DNA from 3 places in the Bacillus sp. PK3-037 genome. Region 1 is predicted to be linked to each of the others. Evidence: riboswitches for the same ligand, from Rfam matches in the RefSeq annotation. Region 1 holds a riboswitch; each other region holds the start of a gene.
The links. A riboswitch is a leader RNA that binds a small molecule or an ion and turns the genes downstream of it on or off. The one in region 1 is predicted to bind thiamine pyrophosphate.
Positions count from the first base shown of each region.

Region 1 (9,749 bases):
CGTGCAATCCTGTATTTAACGACTCAAAAGGTTTTTGGCTGACACCGCCGTTTTTCGTAGTAAACCCAGCAATGACTTCCGCATCGTTTTGATTCGTTTGTTTCCAGTCTTGTATCATGAGTGTCGAGGGGGTGGTGAGACTGAATGGGTGATATGTATTCATGATGATCCAACCTTTCGACAAACATTTATAAGGCGTAATTTCCCACTTATTTTACCACATCTTTCTGCATTCGTTTAGCGCCGATTTACATATTTCATAAATGAAATGTGCCGGAAGAGTTCAGACTTCCGGCATTTGACAATCAGCGGCAAAAAAGCAGGTTAAGCATGGGATTCACTTAATCGGACTAAAATGACATCTTCTCCGATTTTAACTATATTTCGCCAAGGAATGACCATTTCCTCTTCCTTTCCAAAAAAACCGAGAACTTTTCCATTTCCCCCTAGTATAATCGCCTGAATTTTTCCTGTGGTGACATTGATATCAATATCACCGATGCTCCCTAATTTTTTTCCGTTAGAGACATTGACGACATCCTTTACTTGAAATTCTGAAATGCTGATCATCCCATCACGTCCTTTTTCGGTCCTTTTTTCTAGTATATGAACGGGCGGGCTGAACCTTGTCAGCAAGGAGAAATTTTCATGATCATTGTTCTTTTTTGCGGCTGCACCATCTTATGATGAACGTGAGCATGATTTTCGTATAATCTACGAGCTGCTTAATCGATACCTCTTCATTAACGGCATGAGCATTATATAAATCGCCCGGTCCGTATATCACGCTTGGAATACCGGCATTATAAAGCCATCCCCCATCTGTTACGGTTTGAGAAACGTCAATGACGGGGCGGTCCCGTTTGATCTCCTCGTGTGACGCCGTAAGGGCTAAAACGCCGGGATGAGCCGGATCAACTTCCAAGGCCGGAAAAATTTCGCCTCTTTCTTCAATCATTGAAGAGCCTCCCCATTTGAAGACAGGACGGTTTTCCCTCAGCCAAATATCACTGTCACTCAGCCTGTTGATGTAATCTTCTATTTCAGCAGCCACTTCTTCATGCGTTTCATTGGGATAAAAATGGACGGTAATCCATAATCGGCACTCATCCGCTATAAAGGCCGCATGTCTGCCTCCTTCTATAACAGCGGGATTAATGGTGTTTGTACCGGGGGTAAAGCCGGGATAGCTTTTCATAATGGCCCAATGTCGCTCCAGCTCACCGAGTCCAGAAATGATTTTTGCCATTTTTTCGATTGCGCTCGCCCCGAATGTTCCTCCGCCAGCGTGGATCATATTCCGTCTTGTTCCATCGTGAAACGTTTGATTGCTTTTTATTTCGATCCAGCCTGTAATCACTCCGCCTTGGCCTTGAATATGCATATCGCTCGTATCCGCCACAACTGCAAAGTCTGCGTGATAGCCCTTTTTGCAGCATTCAAGCGTGCCGGCCTCTCCGACTTCCTCCCCGATGACCGATTGCAGAATCAAATCGCCCGGGAGCTCAACGCCCGCTTCACGAATCAGCTTTAAAGCAAACAGCACACAGGCCATTCCGCCTTTCATATCTGAAGCGCCCCGGCCGATTAAGAAACCGTTTTTCTCACTGGGGCAAAATGGGTCATGCACCCAGTCCTCGCCCTCTTTTACCTCTGCCACATCGACATGCCCATTGATGATTAAACTTTGATAGGCGGCTGAATTTGTTCCTTTTAAAACACCCACAACATTGGGATCTCCTGGATAAACGTCCCATTTGTCGATGGAAAAGCCCCGTTCAAGCAAAAACTGCGCAATCCATGTTTGGATGCTGTCTGTATTTCTCGCAGGCGGCGCCGGTGTTTTAAAAGAAATCAGCGTTTTCGCAAGCTCAATGAGCTCGTCCTTTTGTTCTTCCGCTTTTTTTAGTAAAGACTCTACTTGATCAATCATGTTATCCGCTCCTATTTTTAATAAGAAAAAAGCCGTTTCATATTCATGAAACGGCTTAATAAAGAAAGCAGAGTGCAAGCTGCTGCATTCTCCGCTTTTTTCACCGCTTCCCTCCGCTGGTATGATCCAGATCAGGTCAATAAGGGTTGAGACAAGCGTCTCTCTCAGCTTCGAAAGCACCCCCAGGATGAATCGTATGTTGTTATGCATTTGTCACCGGCTCAGCTCTTGTTAAAAACGGGCGATCCTGATTCCAGAATACACGGATCGGCGTATCAAAAAAAGAAGAAAGTGATTCGTCTGTCAGCATGTCTTTCATTTGTCCTGACCTAAAAACTTTTCCCTTTTTTAACAAGAGGGCTTTATCAAAAATCGGCAAAATTTCTTCCGCATGATGTGTAACATAAAGAATAGACGGCGCATTTTCCCTGCTTGCAATGTGCGTAATCGTATCTAACAGTTTTTCCCGGGCGATAAAATCAAGTCCTGTAACTGGTTCGTCCAGTATAAGCAGCTCCGGATCAGCCATTAGCGCTCTTGCGATTAAAGCTCTTTGTTTCTCTCCCTGAGAAAGAGTTTCGTAGCGGCGGTCGGCATAATCAATGGCTCCTAAGTCCTCGAGCAGGGCAATCGCTTTTTCTCTGATTTCCGCACTTGGTGTTTCATACAAGCCAATCGAAGCATATGCCCCGCTTAGAGCAATTTCAAAAGCTGAATCTGCCGGATACAATTTTTGCTGAAGACCCGCTGAGACAAGGCCGATTTTTCGTCTGAGTTTATCTCCCAGCTCCGTTTTTCCGAATACATGACCAAGCACCTGCATCTCGCCTGCTGTCGGAAAATAGTAAGAGCATAACATATTTAACAGCGCGGTCTTCCCAGCTCCGTTTAATCCGTAAAGCACCCAATTCTCCTTTTCTTCTACTTTCCAGTGAATATCCTTTAGTATCCATTTTCCATTCCGTTTTAGTGAGACATTGTCAAGCTGCAAAATCATTGTGGTCCTCCTCTTTCCAAGCCGAATAATTATTTTAATTTTCACAAAACTGTGTACGGACTAGGATACCTTACTTTTTCGAAAACGTAAACCGCTCGTTTCCAAATAGAAAAGCCTTTAAAACAGAAATTGTTTTAAAGGCTTTCGGCGTGCATGCTATTGATGAATATTCTTATTCATTTGTTTAATTGCTGCCTTTTCCAGTCTGGACACCTGTGCCTGGGAAATGCCGATTTCTTCAGCTACTTCCATTTGCGTTTTTCCTTGGAAGAACCGTTTTCTTAAAATCATTTTTTCCCTCTCGTTCAGTCTTCTCATGCCTTCTTTCAAAGCCAGCTCTTCAATCCATTGTGTATCTTTGTTGCGTTCATCACTGATTTGATCCATGACATAAATCGGATCTCCGCCGTCATTGTAGATCGGTTCAAAAAGAGATACCGGATCTTGAATGGCGTCGAGTGCGAACACGATTTCTTCGTGCGGTACTTCAAGAACTTTGGCGATATCCTCTGCCGTCGGCTCCTTGCTTGTCTCACTGATTAACCGCTCTCTTACCTGAAGTGCCTTATATGCGATATCCCTGAGTGATCTCGAGACACGTATCGGGTTATTATCGCGCAAATACCTGCGGATTTCTCCGATAATCATAGGTACAGCGTATGTTGAAAACTTAACATTGTGGCTTAGATCAAAATTATCAATGGATTTCATTAGTCCGATGCAGCCGACTTGAAATAAGTCATCAACATACTCCCCTCTGTTATTAAATCTTTGAATGACACTTAAGACAAGACGCAAGTTCCCGTTTACAAGCTTTTCTCTGGCTGAATCATCACCTTCGTCCTGCAATTGCCTAAACAGCTTTCTCATCTCTTCATTCTTGAGTACGGGTAATTTGGAGGTATCCACCCCGCAGATTTCGACTTTATTTCTCGACACTTTTTTCCCTCCCTACAGGAGCTGCTGTACAACGTTAAGTATCTCCTCGGGTGGGAAAAATATGCACTGCACTCAAACCGAAAAATAGTCATAATTGGGAAATCCTTGTAGAATCAAGGGATTAACCCGCAAAAATTTTTTACACCATTTTGTTGAATTCTTTTCGCAATCTTTTAATGATTCTTTTTTCCAGACGGGAAATATAGGATTGGGAAATCCCCATCATATCCGCAACATCCTTTTGGGTCTTTTCCTCTTCGCCGACAAGCCCAAAACGCAGTTCCATGATTTGTTTCTCCCTCTCATTTAACTGTTCGAGCGCTTTTTTTAGAAGCTTTTTATCCACATTTGCTTCAATGTCCTTTGTGATGATGTCGTCATCCGTGCCCAGCACATCAGAAAGCAGAAGCTCATTGCCGTCCCAATCAATATTAAGCGGTTCATCAAAAGAAACTTCTGAACGGATTTTGTTGTTTCTCCTTAAATACATCAGGATCTCATTCTCAATACAGCGAGAGGCATATGTAGCCAGCTTGATTTTCTTTTCCGGATTGAAGGTATTCACAGCTTTGATTAAACCAATGGTGCCTATGCTGATTAAATCTTCAATATTAATTCCCGTGTTTTCAAATTTCCGTGCGATATAGACGACAAGCCGCAGGTTGCGTTCGATCAAAATAGCACGGGCCGCCTGGTCGCCGCTTGGGAGCTTCATTAATAGAACCTGCTCCTCGTCTTTTGATAATGGCGGCGGTAAAGCTTCACTCCCGCCTATGTAATACACTTCATCGCTTTTTAAGCCCAGTTTCATCAGCAGCTTATACCAGAGGTGCGTCAACCGCAATTTAAGTTTTTTCATCTTCCTCTCCCTTCTAAATGTCACGTCTTATGAGTATGATAAGTAACGGACATTTGCGAACATTAGGATACGTGCTTAATGGCTTTTCCGGACAGCATTTTCGGATGAATAATCGCGTCAAAATCTCCATCTGCCGACAGCTTTGACGTGCTGATGCCGATTAAGCATTTATCCGCGGAAATCATTTCATCTTTTGTCATAATCGTTACATGATCCGGTTTGATACATAATAGAAATTGATGCTGCTGGCCTACTCCCCGATATGGGATCAGCCTCATTTTATCTAAAAATCGAAACGAATCATCAAGCTGTTCAATCGCTTCCATCGGGTCTGCATTTCGGATAATCATCGTTTCAGCCTCTCCGAAAATCGATTCAAGCTTATCAATGTGAAGAATCATGACCGGCGTTTTTGTGAGCGGATCATACAGCTGGTTGCCGGAATCCACCAGGCCTCTTGCGTGCAGTGTTTGGCCGCCCAGGTCCGCCTGTACCCTGACTCGTTCCTCATATTGAATGTTTTTTGTTTCAATATCTTCGATTCTTCTCTTGGAAAAAAACCATAATGCGGGAAAGCCAGCCACGATAAACATCCAGCTGATCGGGTCGCCAAATCCGGTGTGATTAGTGATCATGACACCGTTTCTGACAATAGAGTTTGACTGCAGCAATGAATGTGCTCCGATGATTCCCCCTCCCATTAGAAAAGTAGCAAAATAAAAGGAAAACAAATTTTGAAAGAAATAGCGAAACCGCTTAAAACCGAATGTCACGAGCACAATGACAACCGAAAAAGCGAGCTTTCCGGCCGGGTTCTCAACGATCGGCGAGAAAGGAGTAAACATCAAAAGGACAATACTTGAACCGATAAATGCGCCGCCTAGCAATCTTCTTTTTTTCACATGGCGTTTTAAAATAAAAGCCGTCAGTAAAAGCAACAGTGCGTCAAAACAAAAGTTTAACAGCCAAATGACATCTAAATAGATTTTCACACCTGACCCCTTTCTTTCTTGCATCACGCTGTTCCCCTTCTTGTTTCATAAGTATAAAGCAAGCTCTGTGGGAAAGTCTGTCAATTAATGTTGAGAGGCCCATACAATTTTTCAGGGATAACTGCTTAATTTGTCGAGGGAATAAATGAGAGGATACAGAAAAAAAGCTGCCAAGAGCGGCAGCTTTCCTACACTTACTTTTCAGTATTGATATATAGTTTTCCATTCGCTGTTTTTCTGGTTTCATTGCCGTAACCGTCTCGAACGATAACCTCTACTTTAGCTCCGTTTGCTTTAAGAGAGGAAGTTGCTGTCCAGTAGCCTTCATATCGTCCCGGAGAAATTTCTCTTAACGGCAGCTCGGTAGCGTTTTGTACATTCGCTCTTGCATTTGTGAGCGGCAGGCGAATGACAAACGTTGCATCTGCGTCTTTCGCGCTTGAAAAAGCGATTTTGACCGATTCACCAGCTTTTAAGGTTTTGTCCTCACCAGGAATCAGTCCGGTAATGACTGGCTGGTCAAAATTCACATCGACGACAGCTTTTTTCGTCGTTTTGTTGCCTGCTAAGTCAGTGGCTATCACCTTTACTTCGTTGCTTCCGTTTTCCAAAAGGATACGGGCAGAGTAGGAACCGTCTGTGACCGTTGCTTTTTTGCCATTAACCTTTACTTCTTTCAAGTTGTCATCTGAAACAGTGCCTTTAACAGTCACCGCTTCTTTATTGATTTTCTCGCCATTTTTTGGATTGTCGAGCGTCAGTTCAGGCTTGTCTTGATCAAGTGTGACCGTGACAGGACTTGAAGCATCTGTCGTTCCGGAGTCTGTTGAAGCAGCCGCTGTCAGCTTGTTTTCCCCTTTGCTGAGTGAAACTACTGCCTCGAACGTGCCATCTTCGGCAGTTTTCGTTTCTCCTGCTTCTTTATCACCATTATAAAGGGTTACAGTCGTACCCGGAGATGCCTTTCCTTTTACCGTGGCGTTCTCCTTATTGGTGTATGCTTTATCTTCAGGAGAAGTAATGACAGGTACGGCCGCTTCATAATCGACTAACGCGCGAATCATATAGTTGCCGTCTTCTTTATCTCCTTTTTGCCATGTTCCGTTAACATACTGCCAGTTGCGATCTGAGTACTGCCCGGTTTCATCCATTGCCAAGCCTGGTGAATATGGATCGGGTTTTGACTGGATATAAACAAGATAAAAGTCTTTATCGACCATAATCCCCTTCGAGCTGAGATCGACTTTCGTCCATTCGCCATTACGAAGAGCTTCCGCGTTATATGGTCCCGCAATTTTTTTGCCAGGTGCTCCATCTTTCCCTGTAGCATCGTAAACCTCGACCTTAAACTCTGTGCCGCCAGGATCAGGGAACTCCGTATCCCAGAATCTGAATAGCCCTCCTGTCAGCATGCCTTGTTCCTTGCCGTCAGCCAGTGACATTTTAACCGCCCATCCGTTTCCGGCCGCGAAATAGGAATTTGCATTCTCCGCTGTTCCGTCATCGTATCCGATCTCACCCGGATAACCGACGAAAGGCTTCAGCACAGTTTCTTTTGTGATATCACCTTTTAAATCAACGGAAAATTCATTACTGTAATAGCCCGGTGCAGCCACTTTAATCGTGTAAGAGCCCTCGTAGGCCTCAAGTGTATATTCTCCTTTGTCGTTTGTAGTTGCCGGTTCAACAGCGGCATCCTCGATAACATAGACGGAAGCGCCTTTTATCGGCTCTCCTGTTGTTTTATTGATGACAGTGCCTTTTAATGTGCCTTTCTTTATTTCTTCTAACGTAAAATTAGCTTGGGTTGTCTGATCTGCCTGCAAAGACACTTTTTGCGTTTTTGATTGATAGCCGTAAGCTTCTGCCTTAAGCGTGTAGTCTCCTGCTTTATGCGTCAGCTTGTACTGTCCGGTTGATTGATCTGAATAGGTTGATTTTCCTGTTTCAACCACACTGACCTGTGCTCTGAGCGGCAATGCTTGCGGCTGCATATCAGCACTATGTTTTGTTTTGGCAGCTGCATTTGTTGATGGCTTAGCCTTTTTTGGATTAACCGCTTTTTTCTTTTGCTTTTCTGCCGGTTTTTGTACGCCCAGCTTATTCTTTTTGATTGTTTTCCCGGAAGATTTATCTGAAAGCTGAACATCATCAACGTACCAGCCCTCTTTTGCAATGCTTTCATCAGACTGAAGGTTAAACATCACTCGAATGTTTTGGCCTCTGTATGCGGATAAATTAATTTCTTCGTTGGTCCAGTTTGAAGTCTTTCCGTTATAGGCCCCTGCCTGCTCCCAATTCGTTTCGCCTTCCGGTAAAACAAAAACGTAGCCATAATCAAAATCATTTTCTAGGTTGTGCCAGCTTTTAAATTGAAGAAACAGGTTGCCTGAATCAGGCACGTCAATTGGAGGCATCGTGAGATTCATATTCGCTCCATTGGCATAATTTCCAGTCAGGTTTGTCCCATATACTTTTTCTCCTGATGCAGCTGCATGAGGGCCTGATTCCGGAACTCCCCACTCCCAGTTATTATTTGTTCCGCTCGTAAGCCAGCCGCCTGGTTCTGTTTCAAAATCCTGCTTGTATCCAACAGTGATACTAGGTTTCACGGTTACATCATATGTGTCAGATTCGACAACATGGCCGCCAAAATCCTGAATGATCCACTTATAGCTTAATGCGGTCCCCTTTATACTTGGGATTTCCGCCTGGTACGTTCCTTTCAGATGATCTCCGCTGATTCGTTTAGCTTTGACCTCGTTCCATTCGCCTTGATCCAGCTTATAGGACAATTTCACGGATGTCACACTCACATTGTCTTCAGCTGTCAAGGTAAGCGGAAGGCTGGCACCTTCATAAGCTTCATTTACTTTCTCATGCTGATAGCCAGGCAGCTCCTCATCTTCCCCATCGACAGAAACTTGCCCTTCCGCTTTTCCTAAACCGTCTGTAACCGCTGATACGGCATCAAAAGCGTTCACCAAACCATGGCCGTATCCGTTATTCGGAGAGTCAGGGAATGTAGAATCCGTTAATGGCTCAGCCGTGCTTGTCAATATTTCCTCCATCTCATCGACAGAAAGTGAGGCGTCTGCCTGCTTCAATAACGCAGCAACAGCAGAGACATGCGGTCCTGCCATCGACGTGCCATCCCATCCGTCTTCATATGTCTGGCCGGGAACTGAAGACCGGATGTTTACGCCTGGAGCAGAAATTTCCGGCTTTGTTTCATCGTATGGCGACGGTCCCTGGAGTGAAAAATCGCCTAGCTTCTTGTTAATATCAGTTGCTCCGGTCGCAAACGCTTCCGGATAATTGGCAGGATTCGCAATAGAACCAGGTCCTCCCGGGTTAAAGAGGTCAGCATTTCCCGCAGAGAATTCCGGGAAAATGTCGGCCGCCCGCCAGGCATTGACCATATCTCTGTACCATTCATCAAGGCCGGAGCCCCCGCCCCAAGAATTATTGACGACATCCGGAGCCATCTCCGGGTGAGGGTTGCCCTCTGCGTCCTTTGGAGCTAAAATCCATTCACCGGCCTCCAAAATGTCAGCGTCTGTCCCGCCATCTTCAGAAAACGCCTTAACGGCAATCCATTTTGCGCCAGGTGCGACACCAATTTGATTCGTGCCATCAGGCTCAGAACCAACCATTGTACCTGTTACATGAGTGCCGTGATCAAGATCATCATATGGACTTGACTCGTCCGCTACAGCATCAAACCAGTTCATGTCATGATCTGGCTCATTGGGGCTTTCTGGATGAAACCCGCGATATTTTTCTTTTAATGCAGGGTGTTCCCATTCAACCCCGGTATCAATGGAGGCGACAACCGTACCCGTTCCGTCATAGCCAAGCTCCCAAGCCTTCGGTGCGTCTATTTGGTCTACATTCCATTCTACACCGTCAGTTGCTTTTATCGCTTTTTGTGCTTTTTTCATATTGAATGGGGAAGCGGATGACTTAAAAAGCTGCCGTTTTTCATTCGGAAGCACCTTTTCTACTTCAGGGAACTGCGCCACTTTC
Region 1 is NZ_CP096408.1:2,496,193-2,505,941, forward strand. Features, by position in the region: gene pgeF (peptidoglycan editing factor PgeF) at 1-163, opposite strand, end outside; gene M1D69_RS12720 (YlmC/YmxH family sporulation protein) at 325-570, opposite strand; gene M1D69_RS12725 (acetylornithine deacetylase) at 653-1,933, opposite strand; TPP riboswitch at 2,025-2,127, opposite strand; gene M1D69_RS12730 (ABC transporter ATP-binding protein) at 2,136-2,930, opposite strand; gene sigG (RNA polymerase sporulation sigma factor SigG) at 3,087-3,869, opposite strand; gene sigE (RNA polymerase sporulation sigma factor SigE) at 4,009-4,728, opposite strand; gene spoIIGA (sigma-E processing peptidase SpoIIGA) at 4,791-5,720, opposite strand; gene M1D69_RS12750 (S8 family serine peptidase) at 5,915-9,749, opposite strand, start outside.

Region 2 (9,749 bases), 670 kb from region 1:
TTCATCGTCTTTTACAATGACATATCTTGTGTTGAGCTGTAAGTCAATATAACGGATATCCTGGGCGATTTTCCCGCCTTTTACATGTACAGTTCCGCGGACTTCTTCTCCTGGACAATACGCATCTTTTTCCAAAATGGTATCGACTTTTGCTGCACCGATGCCGGCACTTGCTGCAAGTTTCTTAAAAAATGACATATTAGATCTTCCCCTTTTTCTTTTTCTCAACAGTTATACGTGGAAAGAAGGAAAAAAGGTTCGTTTATTTTGAAATAAATGAACCTTTTTTCCTATATTCGTTTATCTGAGGGACAGACTAAAAGTGATGCTTAAGTAAAGGAGGAGACGTGAATGAATAAAGAAACGATGGTCGCTGATGAATTACATAGAATGTTTTTAGCTGGTGAGCTGCAAATCACAGTCGAGGAGGACATTAACAATCTTTCAGAAAGACTGAGAAGCGGTGAACTTAGATTAGACAGTTTGACTGGGGAAGATGCGTTTATAAAAGAAACAGTAAACGAAGCGTTACGAAGAGTGGAGCAATAAAATAGAGAGACGGCTTCTCAAAATGAGAGACCGTCTTTTTTTATGGCTTAAGAAGCACTTTAATGGCTCCGTCTGTTTTCGTATCAAACACCTCATATCCGTGCTTTGCTTGATCTAACGGCAAAACATGGGTAATGATGTCGCCCGGATCTACTTTACCTGTAGCAATCAGTTCATATAGGTGCGGCATATAATGAATGACGGGGGCTTGGCCGGTTCTAATATTTACGTTTCTTTGGAAGAAGTCTCCGAATGGAAATGCATTGTATCTCATTCCATACACACCTGTCACCTGAATTGTGCCGCATTTTCTGACAGCCTGTGCCGCCGTTACCAGGGCACCCATGGCTCCGCCGTGCATTTTAACACCGGTGGCGAGAAATTCAAGCGGGGACATTTTGCCGTCCATTCCGACGCAGTCGATGACGACATCTGCACCGCCCTGTGTGATTTCTTTCAAATATGAACCGGCGTTTTCATGATGTTCGAAATTAACGATTTCTACATTGTTTGTTTTTTTGGCGTGCTGAAGGCGATAGTCTACATAATCCACTGCAATGACTCTTTTGGCGCCTTTCATCCATGCGAATTTTTGCGCGAGCAGCCCGACAGGACCGCAGCCGAGAATAATGACGGTATCTCCCTCTTTTACTCCTGCGTTGTCTACGCTCCAATAGGCTGTCGACATAGCGTCTGAAAGCAATACCAATTTCTCATCTTCTACTTCACAGTCATCAGGCAGTTTAAAGGGAGTGAAGTTAGCATAGGGGACGCGCATGTATTCAGCCTGGCCTCCGGGATAGCCGCCTGCTGAGTCTGAATAGCCAAAATAAGCGCCGACTTCGCCGTTTGCATTTGAATTGTCACATTGGCTTTCAAGCTGGTTTTTGCAGAAAAAACATTCGCCGCAGCTGACGTTAAACGGTATGATGACACGATCGCCTTTTTTAACCTTGTGAACGTCGGGGCCTGTTTCTTCAACAATGCCCATTGGTTCATGGCCGATGATATAATCTTCAGGAAAATTGGGAACCATGCCGTGAATTAGGTGTAAATCAGATCCGCAGATTGCTGTGGTTGTCAGTTTGACGATGATATCATCAGGTTTTTTGATTTCTGGCGCTTTTACCTCTTTGACGCGGACGTCTTTAATGCCTTGATACGTAACAGCTTTCATTCATAATGTCTCCTTATTGTTTAGTGATCGGGCGTTGCGAATGTTCCGAGACGGTTCGTGTGATCGGGGAAAAGTTTTAGCCCGGCGATATCAACGGCTGTTTGTGCTGATTTCATATCGATTTGAAATTGTTTGTCCAAGTCAGAAGGGAAAAGCCAGCCTTTTTCCATCATGAGCTGTGATAATTCTCCGTGCAGGTAAATAGCGGCGTCCAATTGATTGCGCAATGCTGTTCTGAGTTCTGGGCTTGCGGTTTCCGTGATGGCGACAGCATAATTTTTGATACCGGTTTTTACGGAAATTAAGAAATCGAGGGCAAGTGCTGAATCAGTAAGGTCAGGCATGCCTTTTGCGTTTTTCGGGTCTAAGAAATCGTTCAATGACAGTCACCTCCTGTTATTGTCGGGGCCTTTTGATAGAGGCTCTGAAGCTCAGTTACGTCCCGTACAGACTGCTGTACATCCTTCTCCATAAGGGCTCTCAGTTCCTGATCGAACACCAGTCCCTGCATCATTTTTGATTTAAGTAAACATACGGTTTTGAAGTTGAGGATTTCGTGTAAATCAACTGTTTCGTGGTTTGCCAAACGGTCTTGTTCCATTTTTTCGGTCACCTCCTGATTCAAAGGTATTTTTACCTTGTATCATGCTTTTATGCGAAAGTGCTATAATGGGTAAAATATTTTCTTGGGGGAGTCGAATGATGAAACAGATTATTGCGATGGGCGGCGGAGGTTTTTCAATGGAACCAGATCATCTCGTTCTTGATCAATTTATCATTAATCAATCAAAGCAGCCCTCACCTCGCATTTGTTTTTTGCCAACGGCAAGCGGGGATGCGGAGAATTATGTTCAGCGGTTTTATCATGCTTTTCAAAAGCTTGATTGTGACCCGTCTCATTTGTCTTTATTTAAGCCGCCGACAACAGATTTAGCCTCCTTTATTATGGAGAAAGATGTGATTTATGTCGGCGGGGGAAATACAAGAAATTTGCTGGTGCTGTGGAAGGAGTGGGGACTGGATCACATATTGAAAAAAGCTTGGGAGAACGGGATTATTTTAGCGGGATTAAGTGCAGGTGCGATCTGCTGGTTTGAAGAAGGTGTGACGGATTCTGCCGGACCGCTGACCGGTTTGAAAAGCTTGGGTTTTTTGCAAGGCAGTTTTTGTCCTCATTATGATGGTGAAAAGGATCGGAGACCTGCATATCATCACATGATATCAGCGAAAGCGTTGAGCAGCGGTTATGCAGCGGATGATGGAGCAGCTCTTCATTTTATTGATGATCAGTTTTTTCAGGCTGTGAGTTCAAGATCTGATGCAAAAGCGTATCGGGTGGTGCTTCATGAAAATGAAATCTCTGAAAGAGCATTGCCGATTACATATTTGTCTTGAATTTGCTGAATATTTTATACATTGCTCTTTTTTTCAGTTTGTTTTTATGATACGATAAGTGCGAAATTAATAGTTACTGGGGGTGCCCGCTGACGGGCTGAGAGAGAAGATATGCTTCTTAACCCTTTGGACCTGATCTGGTTCGTACCAGCGTGGGGAAGTAGAGGAATTGTTTTTATTATTGCTGAATACTGCAATAATATGTTTCTTTCTGACTGTAACCGGGTTCATTCAATTGAATCCGGTTTTTTGTGCTGGTTATGGGCTTGATTTTGTCCTTTCAAACAAAGAGAGGGGAAGGATAAGTGATGCAAAATCATTCAGTGCAGCAAGCCAACATTTCCATTATGTCGAGTTTTTCAGGGAGTAAAAAAGTATATGTAGAGGGGGCTTCGCCGGATATTCAAGTGCCGATGAGAGAAATCGAACTCAGTCCGACGACAGGATCATTCGGCGAAGAGGAAAACGCGCCGGTTCGTGTCTATGATACAAGCGGACCGTATACGGACCCCGATGTAAAAATTAATATTCAAGAAGGTTTAAAACCGCTTCGCCACAAGTGGATCACTGGGCGCGGCGATGTTGAGGAATACGATGGACGTGCTGTGAAGCCAGAAGACAACGGCTATAAAAAGGCTAACCCTCATGTAAGCTATCCCGGATTAAAGCGGAAGCCGCTGCGGGCGAAAACGGGTCAAAATGTCACTCAAATGCATTATGCGAAAAAGGGGATGATTACCCCTGAAATGGAGTTTATCGCTATTCGTGAGCATGTGACTCCCGAATTTGTCAGAGAGGAAGTAGCCAGCGGCCGGGCGATTATTCCAGCAAATATTAATCATCCGGAAAGTGAACCAATGATTATCGGCCGAAATTTCCATGTGAAAATTAATGCGAATATCGGGAATTCAGCGGTTACATCTTCGATTGAAGAAGAAGTGGAAAAAATGACGTGGGCAATTCGCTGGGGAGCAGATACGATGATGGATCTTTCCACAGGGAAAGACATTCATACGACGCGTGAATGGATTATCCGAAATTGCCCGGTTCCTGTTGGCACCGTTCCGATCTATCAAGCGCTTGAAAAAGTAAACGGTGTAGCGGAGGATTTAACATGGGAAATTTACCGTGACACGCTGATTGAGCAGGCTGAACAGGGTGTGGATTATTTTACGATTCACGCGGGTGTTTTGCTGCGATATGTGCCGCTAACTGCTAAACGGACAACGGGAATTGTGTCACGCGGAGGAGCGATTATGGCACAGTGGTGTCTGGCTCATCATCAGGAAAGCTTTCTGTATACTCATTTTGAAGAAATCTGTGAAATTATGAAAACATATGATATTGCCTTTTCTCTTGGAGACGGGCTTCGCCCAGGGTCAATTGCCGATGCCAATGACGAAGCGCAGTTTGCTGAATTAGAGACGCTTGGAGAACTCACGCAAATTGCCTGGAAGCATGATGTTCAGGTGATGATTGAGGGGCCGGGTCATGTGCCGATGCATAAAATCAAGGAGAACGTCGATAAACAAATGGAAATCTGTAAAGAAGCGCCTTTTTACACGCTAGGACCGCTGACGACGGATATTGCACCGGGTTATGACCACATTACATCAGCGATCGGAGCGGCGATGATCGGCTGGTACGGTACGGCCATGCTTTGTTATGTGACGCCGAAGGAGCATCTGGGGCTGCCAAACCGTGAAGATGTGCGGGAAGGGGTTATTACATACAAAATTGCGGCGCATGCGGCTGACCTTGCAAAAGGGCATCCGGGAGCGCAAAAACGAGATGACGCTTTATCAAAAGCCCGCTTTGAATTCCGCTGGCGAGACCAATTTAACCTGTCGCTTGATCCGGAAAGAGCGCTTGAATATCATGATGAGACCCTGCCTGCTGAAGGGGCGAAAACGGCTCATTTCTGTTCGATGTGCGGGCCGAAATTTTGCAGCATGAGAATTTCTCAGGATATCCGTGATTATGCCAAAGACAAAGAGCTTAATGAGTGGGATGCCATTCAAGAGGGCATGAAAGAAAAAGCCGAGGAATTTGTGAATCAAGGGAGCAAACTTTATAAGTAACAGTATAGAAAGTCATTGACAGGCCGAATTGAATACGTTTAAATATAGCTAATATACATTTCCAACATTTGCTGATCGGATCACCGAAGGCTCTTATCTTTTGAGATAAGAGCCTTTTTTATTTTTAAAGGAGGGAGAAATGATGGGAACCAAAAAAGAGAAAGGGAGAAGACGCTTCAGAAAACGAAAAACATATGGCAATCAGATGCTGCCGCTGGCGCTTCTTATTGAAAAGAACAAGCGGGAGATAATGAATAGCGAGGAGTTAATGGAGAAAATTTATATGAAGATTGACGAGAAGCATACGGCAAACCGTAAATCTATGTAAAAAACCCGCTGAATAAGGGACTGACCCCATAAGATGAGACAAATAAAAAACACCTTCAAGTTTGAAAACGGATGATTGTTAGCCGAAATTAGACTTGGAGGTGTTTTTTCTATGGGGAGAAGAGTGAGTTATCCGGTTGAAGTGAAACAGAAGGCTGTAGAAATGAGATTGGCAGGCGTGCCTATGAAAGAGATCATGGAGAAATTAAAAATTAAGAATAAGACACAGATTAAGACGTGGGTTAGATGGCATAAGGCTGGGGATACACATAGATTCGAACAGCCTGTTGGAAAGCAATACACTTACGGAAAAGGGCCGGAGTATGCTTCCGATTTAGAGAAACTGCAGGCAGAGAATCGTTATCTGAGACAACAAAATGAAGTTCTAAAAAAGTACAACGAATTGGAAAGGAAGTTGATAGCGAAACGTCAGTCGAACTTGTAGAAGGATTGCGCAGCACAATGACCGTGCAGGATATCTGTATTCATTTAGGTATCTCTCGAGCGTCTTATTATCGTTGGAAGAAGAATCAGACGAAAGATCATCCCAAGCGCTATTTTGAAAAACAAATCGGCACGTTGTGCCGAGAGCACAAGTATCGATATGGATATCGGAAAATCACAGCCATACTAAAAAAGACAATGCGTATCAACCATAAAACGGTTCAGCGTATTATGCAGAAAAATCAATGGCAGTGCCGGGTTAAGGTGAAAAAGCGCAAGAAGAATGGGCAGCCATATGCCGTGGTCGATAATATGTTGGATCGGAATTTTCAGTCTGATCGCCCTCTTGAAAAACTAGTAACGGACATCACATATTTGCCTTATGGACAGAAACAATTGTATCTTTCCAGTATATTAGATTTATACAATGGAGAAGTGATTGCTTTTACGATTGGCGATAAGCAGGACACAGACTTTGTCTTAAACACACTTGATCAGCTGCCAACGCTGCCTGAGAACTGCGTGTTACATAGTGACCAAGGATCTGTGTATACATCTTACGAGTATCAAAAAGCTGTTAACACAAAAGGCATTACCATGAGCATGTCCCGCAAAGGGACGCCCGCTGATAATGCCTCCATCGAATCGTTTCATTCCTCACTAAAGTCTGAAACGTTCTATCTTAACAGCATTGATCGAACCACGACCGCCATCGTAGAACGCACTGTCAAAGAATACATTTATTATTATAACAACATTCGTATTCAAACGAAACTAAACAGCCAATCACCGATAAGCTATCGGCAATTGGCTGTATAAAAGGTGTTTTGATCCCTGTCTCAAAAACGGGGGTCAGTCCCTAAACAGCGGGTTTTTTTCTATGCTATTAAACTCCTTTTTTAATCGGCAAACCTAAGCCCTCTGCTACGCGTCTTCCGTATTCAGGATCAGCTTTATAAAAGTGCTCGATTTGGCGGAGTTTGATTTCTTCTTTTTCTACCGGTTTCATGGCATTTACGATATTTTCTACAAGGCGGGTGCGTTCCTCTTCGCTCATTAAACGGTAGAGATCGCCGGCTTGTGTGTAGTGATCATTGTGATCGTAGCTTACGCTGTCAGCCGTTCCTTGTACTGGATAAGCCGCTTGTTTATCCTCAGGTGACTCAGTCGGTCCGCCGAAGCTGTTTGGCTCGTAGTAGACGGAGCCGCCGCCGTTATTGTCAAAGCGCATTTGTCCGTCACGCTGATAGTTTCTTACTTCGTTGCGTGCGCGGTTGATCGGCAGGGCCTGGTGGTTTGCTCCCACACGGTAGCGATGCGCATCATGATACGCAAACAGACGCCCTTGAAGCATTTTATCCGGTGATACATCAATACCGGGGACCAGTGTTCCAGGTGAGAATGTTGCTTGTTCTACTTCTGCAAAGTAGTTTTCCGGATTTCTGTCAAGAACCATACGGCCGACTTCAATGAGCGGATAGTCTTTTTGAGACCATACTTTTGTGACATCAAACGGATCGAAGCGGTACGTATTTGCATCTTCTAAAGGCATGATTTGCACATATAATTTCCATGCAGGGAAATCGCCGTTTTCGATTGCATTGAACAGATCTTCAGTATGATAATCCGGGTTTTCACCGGCAATTTTTGCTGCTGTCTTCACATCAAGGTTCTTCACGCCTTGTTCTGTTTTAAAGTGATACTTGATCCATACGCCTTCGCCTTCGGCATTTGTCCATTTGAATGTATGGCTACCAAAACCGTGCATGTGGCGAAGTGTAGCAGGAATTCCGCGGTCAGACATCAGGATCGTCACTTGGTGTAGAGCTTCCGGTGAAAGTGACCAGAAATCCCATACAGCTGTAGGATTTTTCAAGTGTGTTTTTGGATCTCTTTTTTGTGTATGGATAAAATCAGGGAACTTAATCGCATCGCGGATGAAGAATACCGGCGTATTGTTGCCGACGATGTCATAGTTTCCTTCTTCTGTATAAAACTTAACAGCAAATCCGCGCGGGTCGCGTACGGTGTCAGCAGAGCCAAGTTCACCGGCAACTGTTGAGAAACGGATGAACAAAGGCGTGCGTTTGCCGACTTCTGATAAGAAAGCAGCTTTTGTATATTTTGTTACATCGTTCGTCACTTCAAAATAACCGTGTGCGCCTGCACCTTTGGCGTGAACGACACGCTCAGGAACACGTTCTCTGTTAAAATGGGCCAATTTTTCGAGTAAGTGTACATCTTGGATTAAAGTTGGTCCGCGAGAACCGGCAGTCATTGAATTTTGATTATCTCCAACTGGAGCTCCCCAGCTAGTTGTCAGTTTATTTGAACTCATGTCATCACCTCTTGGAATTGATAAGAACATAATATCATCTCTAAGTAAAAAGTCAATATTATTTTATAATTATTATAAAATAATCATTTGTATAATACGATAAAAACTATTAAAAAAAGCCGAAAACCTTTGGCAGAACAGTTTAATAGAGGTAATCGAGGGTTCATAGAAATAAGCGCTATTTGCGAATATGAAATATAAGTGATAAACATTCATCCAAAAAATGTTGAATAAAAAAGAGTTGACATATCGGAATAATTTGAATTAACATGATATTCAAACAAAAAAACAATTGGGCAGCTGATCGGACCGCCGAAGGCTCTCATCTCTACAAAAACAGAGATGGGGGCCTTTTTGTTTTTTAGAAGGCGGGGTTGGCGGAAGGAGAGGGTTAAAAGTGGCTGTGACCATCAACATCAAGGAAAAAGCATTTGCTCAAGAAGGCCGCCAAACTACGGTCTTGGAGAATATTCAATTATCAATTGCACCGGGTGAGTTTTTAACGATCATCGGACCGAGCGGATGCGGAAAAAGCACACTTTTAAAGATAATTGCAGGACTTGATTCTGATTATAGCGGGAGTGTCGAAATTAACGGACGCCATGTGACTGCACCAGGTATTCAGCAAGGATTTATTTTTCAGGAACACCGTCTTTTTCCTTGGCTGACGGTTGAGCAGAATATTGCCGCCGATTTGAATTTGAAAGATCAAAAAGTCAAACAGAAGGTAGATGAACTGATCGAGATTGTCAGATTAAAAGGATGTGAGAAAGCGTATCCGCGTGAGCTGTCGGGCGGTATGTCTCAAAGAGTGGCCATCGCACGAGCTCTTCTGCGGGAGCCGGAGGTGCTGCTTTTGGATGAACCGTTCGGTGCGTTAGACGCGTTTACTCGAAAACACCTTCAAGACGTGCTGCTGGATATATGGCGGAGGAAAAAAACAACGATGATACTCGTCACTCATGATATAGATGAATCTGTTTATTTAGGGAATGAGATTGCGATCCTAAAAGCCAAACCGGGAAAAATTCATAAGCTGATGCCAATTCATCTGGCTTATCCCCGAAACAGGACGACGCCTGATTTCCAAGCGATCAGACAGAAAGTGCTGTCGGAATTCGAAAAAACAGAAAACTTTGAGTATGCAGAAGGATCAGGGATATAGAAAGGGCTGAAGCAGAGATGAAAAAAGGAATCATTGTATTGGCATCTATTTTTTTTCTGCTGGCAGGGTGCGGAGCAAATGGAGCCAGCGGTGATAAAAAACCATTGAAAGAAATTCGGATCGGAATACAGCAAAGCTTAAGCCCGCTTTTAATTGCCAAGGAAAAAGGCTGGTTTGAAGAGGCTTTTGAAAAAGAAGGCATCAAGGTGAAATGGGTGGAGTTTCAAAGCGGGCCGCCACAATTTGAAGGGCTTGCAGCAGATAAACTTGACT
Region 2 is NZ_CP096408.1:3,169,876-3,179,624, reverse strand. Features, by position in the region: gene M1D69_RS16390 (sporulation protein) at 1-198, opposite strand, end outside; gene M1D69_RS16385 (hypothetical protein) at 352-549, shown strand; gene M1D69_RS16380 (zinc-dependent alcohol dehydrogenase) at 590-1,726, opposite strand; gene M1D69_RS16375 (spore coat protein) at 1,747-2,106, opposite strand; gene M1D69_RS16370 (spore coat protein) at 2,103-2,327, opposite strand; gene M1D69_RS16365 (Type 1 glutamine amidotransferase-like domain-containing protein) at 2,429-3,121, shown strand; TPP riboswitch at 3,190-3,297, shown strand; gene thiC (phosphomethylpyrimidine synthase ThiC) at 3,430-5,202, shown strand; gene M1D69_RS16355 (FbpB family small basic protein) at 5,345-5,530, shown strand; one part of gene M1D69_RS16350 (IS3 family transposase) at 5,642-5,915, shown strand; one part of gene M1D69_RS16350 (IS3 family transposase) at 5,915-6,792, shown strand; gene katA (catalase KatA) at 6,860-8,311, opposite strand; gene M1D69_RS16340 (ABC transporter ATP-binding protein) at 8,709-9,476, shown strand; gene M1D69_RS16335 (aliphatic sulfonate ABC transporter substrate-binding protein) at 9,494-9,749, shown strand, end outside.
Region 2: another riboswitch for thiamine pyrophosphate. It lies ahead of thiC (phosphomethylpyrimidine synthase ThiC); the one in region 1 lies ahead of M1D69_RS12725 (acetylornithine deacetylase).

Region 3 (9,749 bases), 1.4 Mb from region 1:
TAGCAGCCCGTTTGAGAATGGGAACAGTTTGGATTAACGATTTCCATCCGTACTTTGCGCAGGCGCCATGGGGCGGCTATAAGCAATCCGGATTCGGACGGGAACTTGGAAAAATAGGGCTTGAAGAGTATACAGAAGTCAAACATGTCTATCGCAACACAAAACCGGCAGCGGTTAATTGGTTCAATTCATAAGAGGGGGAGATTGATTATGACATTAAATATGAAAGTAGAAAGCATGCACAAATTTCACACATTTGAAATTCCGACTGTGATTAAGCACGGAATTGGCGCCATCAACCATGTAGGAAAAGAAGTAGCTGGACTGGGTGTTTCAAAAGCATTGCTTGTTACAGACCCTGGAATTTATAAAGCCGGCGTCGCAGATCCTGTCATCGAGTCATTAAAAGGGGCAGGCATTGAAGTGGTGCTCTTTAATAAAGTTGAGCCAAACCCTCCTGTACGGCTTGTAAATGAAGGTTCTGAGCTTTACAAAAAAGAGAACTGCAACGGCTTGGTGGCAGTCGGAGGCGGAAGCTCCATGGATACAGCGAAGGCCATCGGGGTAGAAGCGACTCACGAGGGAAGCGTACTTGATTATGAAGCAGCCGAAGGAAAGAAACCGCTGGAGAACCGCATTCCTCCGCTTACGACAATTCCTACAACGGCTGGAACAGGCTCAGAGGTAACGCAATGGGCGGTTATTACAGATGAAGAAAGAGAATTCAAATTTAACACAGGCGGTCCGCTGATTGCCGCGCATTTGACTGTGATTGACCCAGAGCTTCACGTCTCAATGCCGCCGCACGTAACAGCAATGACGGGGATTGATGCTCTCGCTCACGCCATTGAGTGCTACACAATGAAATTTGCGCAGCCGATTACAGACGCAGTGGCGTTGATGGCGATTGAATATGCCGCTCACTACATTAAGAGAGCATTTGCTGACGGAGAAGATCTCGAAGCCAGATACGGAATGGCGCAGGCTGCTATGCTTGCCGGTCTTTCTTACGGCAGTGAATCAGCGGGTGCTGCTCACGCCATGAGCCAAACACTCGGCGGTATCATCCCGGTCGCTCACGGCCAATGTGTGGCGGCAATGATGGGCCCTGTTATGGAATACAACTGGAAGGGATATCCGGAGAAATTTGCCCGTATCGCAAAAGCGTTCGGCATTGATACAAGCAATATGACAACAGAAGAAGCTGCAAAAGCATCTGTCAACTGGATGTACGATCTTGTGAAAGAGTTAGAAGTACCGACTTTAGAAGAACAAGGGGTATCGCCTGACATGATCGAGCGCTTGTCAAAAGAAGCGATGAAAGATCCGCAAACCTTCGGTAATCCTAGAGATTTAAATGAGAAAGCATATAACTGGATCTACAAGCGCTGCTTTAATCTTACGCCAAAAACTGTATAATGCATGATCCCGCTCCTTTACAGAGCGGGATTTTTTTGGATAATTGAACATAAGTGACAATCCTAGAGATGAAGGACGGTGCAAGCTTATGTGGAAACGCATGACCGCAAAAACGGAAGGGTTATATGTTGCAGATACAGAAAGCTTTGTAACAAAACAAATGGACAAGCTCGATTTTGATTATGGCGGCATTCCCGGCGACTTACATTTCGGCCTGACAAAAAAAGCTGGGGCCCGAGAGCCAATGTTTTCAAGAGGAACAGAAGTTTTTAACCGCAGACAAATTTCAATTGTTTCAACAGAAGAATGTGACGAAATTGCTTTGAAAATGGGAGTCCCGAGTATTTTTCCCGAATGGCTCGGTGCAAATGTTGCAATCAGCGGTATACCTGATTTCACAACATTAAAAGAAGGAAGCCGGCTTATATTTCCGAGCGGCGCCGCGTTACTGTGTGAGGGAGAAAATGATCCGTGTATCCAGCCGGGTGAAGTCATACAGTCTTATTATCCGGACAAGCCAAAGCTTGCACCGGCTTTTGTCCGCCATGCGTTGGGGATAAGGGGCATTGTATGTATTGTCGAGAGACCCGGTGCCGTGTATGCGGGTGACGAAATAATCGTTCATTCATACCAGCGAAACATCAAACAAAAAGCAGAAAGAGTCTGAATAAATCAGACTCTTTCTATTTTCTCTTTAATTTCTTTAATCTGGCTGAGGTGGCGTTTTTCATGATGGCCGATAAAATCGATCCATTGTCTGACGGTCAGCTCTTGAAACACGGGATGCGGCAATACTCTCTCAAAATCTTCTTCTTTAAGAGAGGCAATAACAGCTGTCAGCTGCTCCCTTACAACATCAAGCTCCCGTTTCATTTGGCTGCCTGAAATAAAATCATGATCCGGTTCAAGATGGGCCGGCGCTTTTCGTTTATTGCTTCTATCCTGTGCGGCCGTAAGCGGTTTTTCCTCAATCTCCTTAACAGGCGCTTCCTTTACTCGTTCTTTCAGCATGTTTTGGGCGGTCATATCAATTTTCTTCAAATGATCAAGAACTTCCCGTATACTCCATTCATCAGAAGAAGGCTTCTGATTCAGCTTTTCATCGGAAAGTCCTTTTACTTCATTCCATGTTTCTAATCTGGCTTCATTAAAGATACTCATCATATCTCCTCCTGAAAAAACATTACCATATATAAGAGCATTTATCATTTATAAAGTACTTCGCGGGGAGCAAGCATTTATCGAAAAATTTTGAAACCTTTTCCTCTGTATCTCGTATAAAAGGTAACGACGGCCGTCGGTTAAAGTAGCAGCTTAGAAAGGATGAGAAAATTGGAGTTATACGGTATTCCTGTCCAAACGATTTACCTTTACACCCTTATCATAGCCGGAAGCCTCACGCTGCTATTTTTATTTTTCGGAGATGTGTTTGAAGGGCTGTCCGAAGCTATTCCGTTTTTACACCCGACATTGGTGCTCTCATTTTTCACATTTTTCTCCGCATCTGGATATATAGGCGAAACAGTTTTCCCCCTCTCCAGCCTGATTATTGCTCTATCATCCTGTCTTCTTTCGGTGCTGCTGGTGATATTGCTCCATTTATTTGTGCTTGTCCCTTTATCTTCGGCAGAAGAATCATTGACTTATCGGGAAGATGATCTTAGAGGAAGACTCGGAAAAGTCATAACCGCTGTTCCGGTTGATGGATTTGGAGAAGTACTGATTGAAGGGATAGGCGGTACGATTTCAAAATCAGCGATCAGCTTTGAAAATGAACAGATCAGTTACGGAACAGTCGTCTTAGTTGTGGATGTCAAAAACGGAGTTCTTTCAGTCACTCCGCATGAATCTTTATAAAACAAGGAGGAATGTCATATGACAATGCCGATTATCATCGTCATCGCAGTTGTATTCTTTTTACTCATCGCACTTATAGCGGTATTTATTACAAAATATCGTACGGCAGGGCCTGATGAAGCGTTAATTGTTACAGGAAGCTATCTTGGAAATAAAAATGTTCACGTTGATGAGGGAGGCAACCGCCTGAAGATTGTTCGCGGAGGAGGAACCTTTGTTCTTCCGGTTTTTCAGCAGGCTGAGCCGCTAAGTCTGTTATCAAGCAAACTCGATGTATCGACACCTGAAGTGTATACCGAGCAAGGTGTGCCTGTAATGGCAGACGGAACTGCAATTATTAAAATCGGCGGCTCTATTGGAGAAATCGCCACAGCAGCCGAACAATTTTTAGGAAAGTCAAAAGAAGACCGTGAGCAGGAGGCGCGTGAGGTACTGGAAGGCCACCTCCGTTCCATTCTCGGGTCTATGACAGTAGAAGAAATTTATAAAAACCGCGAAAAATTCTCTCAAGAAGTGCAGCGTGTCGCTTCACAGGATCTTGCGAAGATGGGTCTTGTGATTGTCTCCTTTACCATTAAAGATGTCCGTGATAAAAACGGCTATCTTGAATCACTAGGTAAACCGAGAATTGCGCAGGTAAAACGTGATGCTGACATTGCAACCGCAGAGGCCGACAAAGAAACAAGAATTAAGAGGGCGGAAGCCGATAAAGAAGCGAAAAAATCAGAGCTTGAACGAGCGACGGAAATTGCCGAAGCTGAAAAAATCAATCAGCTTAAAATGGCTGAATACCGGCGAGATCAAGATACAGCAAAAGCCAACGCTGACCAGGCATACGATTTGGAAACAGCCAAAGCACGCCAGCAGGTGACTGAGCAGGAAATGCAGGTCAAGATTATAGAACGCCAAAAACAAATTGAATTAGAAGAAAAAGAAATTCTCCGCCGTGAACGCCAGTATGATTCTGAAGTGAAGAAAAAAGCCGATGCAGACCGCTATTCAGTTGAGCAATCTGCCGCTGCTGAAAAAGCCAAACAGCTAGCCCAAGCCGATGCCAAGAAATACAGCATAGAAGCGATGGCGAAGGCTGAAGCTGAAAGGGTCAGAATTGACGGCCTTGCAAAAGCAGAAGCTGAAAAAGCAAAAGGTGAGACAGAGGCCGAGGTTATTCGCTTAAAAGGTCTTGCTGAAGCGGAAGCGAAAGAAAAAATTGCCGCTGCCTTTGAGCAGTACGGTCAGGCTGCGATTTTCGATATGATTGTCAAAATGCTTCCGGAATACGCGAAACAGGTATCAGCACCGCTTTCAAATATTGATAAGATCACCGTCGTTGATACAGGAGGAAACGGTGATTCAAGCGGCGCCAACAAAGTCACAAGCTATGCGACAAATTTAATGTCCAGTCTGCAAGAAAGCTTAAAAGCGTCTTCGGGAATCGACGTAAAAGAAATGATTGAGAACTTTTCAGGAAAAGGCAACATCAAACAGAGCATCAACGAACTGACAAATGAATTAAAAGAAACAAAGCCTGTTCAAAAATCTGAATAACCATTGCGGAAAGGATTAGAGAATGAATGGTGACTATAAGAGAAGCACGACTAGATGATATAAAGGCCATCGCAAAAGTGCATGTTGACAGCTGGGTGACAACATACAGCGGCATTGTCTCCGCTGAATACTTAAATGGTTTGAACTACAAGGATTTTGAAGCCAAATGGAAAAGCCGTTCATTAAAGGGGGTCTTTGTAGCAGAAGATGAAGAAGGTTCAGTATTCGGCTTTGCATCTTTTGGTCCAATTCGTTCAGAGCAGAAAGGCTATGACGGAGAGTTGTATGCCATTTACCTTTTAGAAGAAAAACAGCGGCGAGGTGCGGGCAGAGCGCTTTTGACAAAGGGAATAGATTTTTTGCTTGATCATGGCTTTACGAGCATGTTTGTTTGGGTCGTAGAGGAGAATCCTTCGATTACATTTTATCAGTCGTTTTCACCTGAAAGAGCAGCCGAGGATAGTTTTGAAATCGCAGGAGAAAGCATGAAAGAAATAGCTGGCCGGATCTCGCTTCATTAAAAAATCTGCTCAACAAAAGATAAAAAACAACCCCCAGCGGACAGGTAGCTGGGGGTTGTTAGATTAAGCTTTTTCAGTTTTCAGCAAGCGCGGAGCTGTTATGAACAATAAACAAAGGACAATCGCACAGATGATGAATGACGGAACCATATAAGTAGCATTATAAGTTAACGAGTAAATCCATACCGGTGTTCCTTTTGGTGCAAAGCTGCCGAAAAATACAGCCCCTGAAATCACGTGTGCAGCATAACGCAGAAAACTGCCGATAAAAACTGCGCAAATAATTGATACGATCAATTTCCCTTTTGCTTTTGATAAGGCGGATTTGCGGACAGCGGAAGCGAAAAAACCGCTTATGCCGACAGCGGCGAACGCTGCAATGTAATCAAGCAACAGCTGAACAGGGTGCTGAAGAAATAGATTTCCGATCGCAATTTGAACGAGACCTGTCAATAGACCGGTGGTAAGCCCCGCTTTAACTCCCCAGCGAAAAGAAATCAAAAAAATCGGAATCATCATGATGGATACCGACCCTCCTTGAGGCATACGGAGAAACATTCCGGAAACGATGTCTAAAATGACAGCAGCAGCAGTCATGATTGCAATTTCAATAAGACGTACCAGTTGTCTTGATTGAGCCATAAAAATCCCCTTCCATCGATAGACAATCCAAAAGGACACAAAAAAGCAGCACGCGGAAGGATGAGGAAAGTTCCACGCACTGCTTTACAATCTGCAATTCATTTGACTTTGCCACATCCCTACGCCAGCGTTAACTAACAGGTTCAAAGGGTCAGAACGAAACCGCTCACTCTCAGCTTTTATGCTCCCCTTGTGGTCATCGGATATTTAGTTCGTTTCTACTATACAAGAAAAAGGTTAAAACAACAAGATGACATTGCCTGTGGTAAATGTTCTTTAATAGATAAATGTTTTATAAAGCATTATAAGTTAGATAGAATAAAGAAAGATTACAGTTTTATTGTTTTATAGATTTTTTTTAAAAAACTATTGCAATAAATAATTATAGGTGTTATATTATTAAACGTCGCTGATGAACAGCAGACAAAACAAGAAGCTTTAAACAACTTTTAAAAAAAGTTGTTGACAATTAAGAAGCTGAGTGTTATATTAGTAAAGCTGCTTCATTGAGAGCGGTGATGATCTTTGAAAACTAAACAAGACAAAACGTACCTGTTAATTCAAGTTTTATTATAAATCGCACAGCGATGTGCGTAGTCAGTCAAACTGAGGTCTGCACGATGCAGATCACGCAGATGTTGCCACAGGATGTGGTGAACTTAATCTGCGATCCATTTATCGGAGAGTTTGATCCTGGCTCAGGACGAACGCTGGCGGCGTGCCTAATACATGCAAGTCGAGCGGACAGATGGGAGCTTGCTCCCTGATGTTAGCGGCGGACGGGTGAGTAACACGTGGGTAACCTGCCTGTAAGACTGGGATAACTCCGGGAAACCGGGGCTAATACCGGATGCTTGTTTGAACCGCATGGTTCAAACATAAAAGGTGGCTTCGGCTACCACTTACAGATGGACCCGCGGCGCATTAGCTAGTTGGTGAGGTAACGGCTCACCAAGGCAACGATGCGTAGCCGACCTGAGAGGGTGATCGGCCACACTGGGACTGAGACACGGCCCAGACTCCTACGGGAGGCAGCAGTAGGGAATCTTCCGCAATGGACGAAAGTCTGACGGAGCAACGCCGCGTGAGTGATGAAGGTTTTCGGATCGTAAAGCTCTGTTGTTAGGGAAGAACAAGTACCGTTCGAATAGGGCGGTGCCTTGACGGTACCTAACCAGAAAGCCACGGCTAACTACGTGCCAGCAGCCGCGGTAATACGTAGGTGGCAAGCGTTGTCCGGAATTATTGGGCGTAAAGGGCTCGCAGGCGGTTCCTTAAGTCTGATGTGAAAGCCCTCGGCTCAACCGGGGAGGGTCATTGGAAACTGGGGAACTTGAGTGCAGAAGAGGAGAGTGGAATTCCACGTGTAGCGGTGAAATGCGTAGAGATGTGGAGGAACACCAGTGGCGAAGGCGACTCTCTGGTCTGTAACTGACGCTGAGGAGCGAAAGCGTGGGGAGCGAACAGGATTAGATACCCTGGTAGTCCACGCCGTAAACGATGAGTGCTAAGTGTTAGGGGGTTTCCGCCCCTTAGTGCTGCAGCTAACGCATTAAGCACTCCGCCTGGGGAGTACGGTCGCAAGACTGAAACTCAAAGGAATTGACGGGGGCCCGCACAAGCGGTGGAGCATGTGGTTTAATTCGAAGCAACGCGAAGAACCTTACCAGGTCTTGACATCCTCTGACAATCCTAGAGATAGGACGTCCCCTTCGGGGGCAGAGTGACAGGTGGTGCATGGTTGTCGTCAGCTCGTGTCGTGAGATGTTGGGTTAAGTCCCGCAACGAGCGCAACCCTTGATCTTAGTTGCCAGCATTCAGTTGGGCACTCTAAGGTGACTGCCGGTGACAAACCGGAGGAAGGTGGGGATGACGTCAAATCATCATGCCCCTTATGACCTGGGCTACACACGTGCTACAATGGACAGAACAAAGGGCAGCGAAACCGCGAGGTTAAGCCAATCCCACAAATCTGTTCTCAGTTCGGATCGCAGTCTGCAACTCGACTGCGTGAAGCTGGAATCGCTAGTAATCGCGGATCAGCATGCCGCGGTGAATACGTTCCCGGGCCTTGTACACACCGCCCGTCACACCACGAGAGTTTGTAACACCCGAAGTCGGTGAGGTAACCTTTATGGAACCAGCCGCCGAAGGTGGGACAGATGATTGGGGTGAAGTCGTAACAAGGTAGCCGTATCGGAAGGTGCGGCTGGATCACCTCCTTTCTAAGGATATTTACGGAATATAAGACCTTGGGTCTTATAAACAGAACGTTCCCTGTCTTGTTTAGTTTTGAAGGATCATTCCTTCGAAACGTGTTCTTTGAAAACTAGATAACAGTAGACATCACATTCAATTAGTAACACAAGATATCACATAGTGATTCTTTTTAACGGTTAAGTTAGAAAGGGCGCACGGTGAATGCCTTGGCACTAGGAGCCGATGAAGGACGGGACGAACACCGATATGCTTCGGGGAGCTGTAAGCAAGCTTTGATCCGGAGATTTCCGAATGGGGAAACCCACCACTCGTAATGGAGTGGTATCCATATCTGAATTCATAGGATATGAGAAGGCAGACCCGGGGAACTGAAACATCTAAGTACCCGGAGGAAGAGAAAGCAAATGCGATTCCCTGAGTAGCGGCGAGCGAAACGGGATTAGCCCAAACCAAGAGGCTTGCCTCTTGGGGTTGTAGGACACTCTATACGGAGTTACAAAGGAACGAGGTAGATGAAGAGGTCTGGAAAGGCCCGCCATAGGAGGTAACAGCCCTGTAGTCAAAACTTCGTTCTCTCCAGAGTGGATCCTGAGTACGGCGGAACACGTGAAATTCCGTCGGAATCCGGGAGGACCATCTCCCAAGGCTAAATACTCCCTAGTGACCGATAGTGAACCAGTACCGTGAGGGAAAGGTGAAAAGCACCCCGGAAGGGGAGTGAAAGAGATCCTGAAACCGTGTGCCTACAAGTAGTCAGAGCCCGTTAACGGGTGATGGCGTGCCTTTTGTAGAATGAACCGGCGAGTTACGATCCCGTGCAAGGTTAAGCAGAAGATGCGGAGCCGCAGCGAAAGCGAGTCTGAATAGGGCGCATGAGTACGTGGTCGTAGACCCGAAACCAGGTGATCTACCCATGTCCAGGGTGAAGTTCAGGTAACACTGAATGGAGGCCCGAACCCACGCACGTTGAAAAGTGCGGGGATGAGGTGTGGGTAGGGGTGAAATGCCAATCGAACCTGGAGATAGCTGGTTCTCTCCGAAATAGCTTTAGGGCTAGCCTCAAGGTAAGAGTCTTGGAGGTAGAGCACTGATTGGACTAGGGGCCCCTACCGGGTTACCGAATTCAGTCAAACTCCGAATGCCAATGACTTATCCTTGGGAGTCAGACTGCGAGTGATAAGATCCGTAGTCGAAAGGGAAACAGCCCAGACCGCCAGCTAAGGTCCCAAAGTATACGTTAAGTGGAAAAGGATGTGGAGTTGCTTAGACAACCAGGATGTTGGCTTAGAAGCAGCCACCATTTAAAGAGTGCGTAATAGCTCACTGGTCGAGTGACTCTGCGCCGAAAATGTACCGGGGCTAAACGTATCACCGAAGCTGCGGACTGTTCTTCGAACAGTGGTAGGAGAGCGTTCTAAGGGCTGTGAAGCCAGACCGGAAGGACTGGTGGAGCGCTTAGAAGTGAGAATGCCGGTATGAGTAGCGAAAGAGGGGTGAGAATCCCCTCCACCGAATGCCTAAGGTTTCCTGAGGAAGGCTCGT
Region 3 is NZ_CP096408.1:1,104,225-1,113,973, forward strand. Features, by position in the region: gene betB (betaine-aldehyde dehydrogenase) at 1-194, shown strand, start outside; gene gbsB (choline dehydrogenase) at 211-1,419, shown strand; gene M1D69_RS05645 (MOSC domain-containing protein) at 1,508-2,086, shown strand; gene M1D69_RS05650 (DinB family protein) at 2,092-2,580, opposite strand; gene M1D69_RS05655 (hypothetical protein) at 2,752-3,276, shown strand; gene floT (flotillin lipid rafts scaffold protein FloT) at 3,295-4,824, shown strand; partial or broken gene M1D69_RS05665 (N-acetyltransferase family protein) at 4,851-5,368, shown strand; gene thiT (energy-coupled thiamine transporter ThiT) at 5,409-5,987, opposite strand; TPP riboswitch at 6,087-6,188, opposite strand; rRNA gene M1D69_RS05675 (16S ribosomal RNA) at 6,663-8,212, shown strand; rRNA gene M1D69_RS05680 (23S ribosomal RNA) at 8,382-9,749, shown strand, end outside.
Region 3: another riboswitch for thiamine pyrophosphate. It lies ahead of thiT (energy-coupled thiamine transporter ThiT); the one in region 1 lies ahead of M1D69_RS12725 (acetylornithine deacetylase).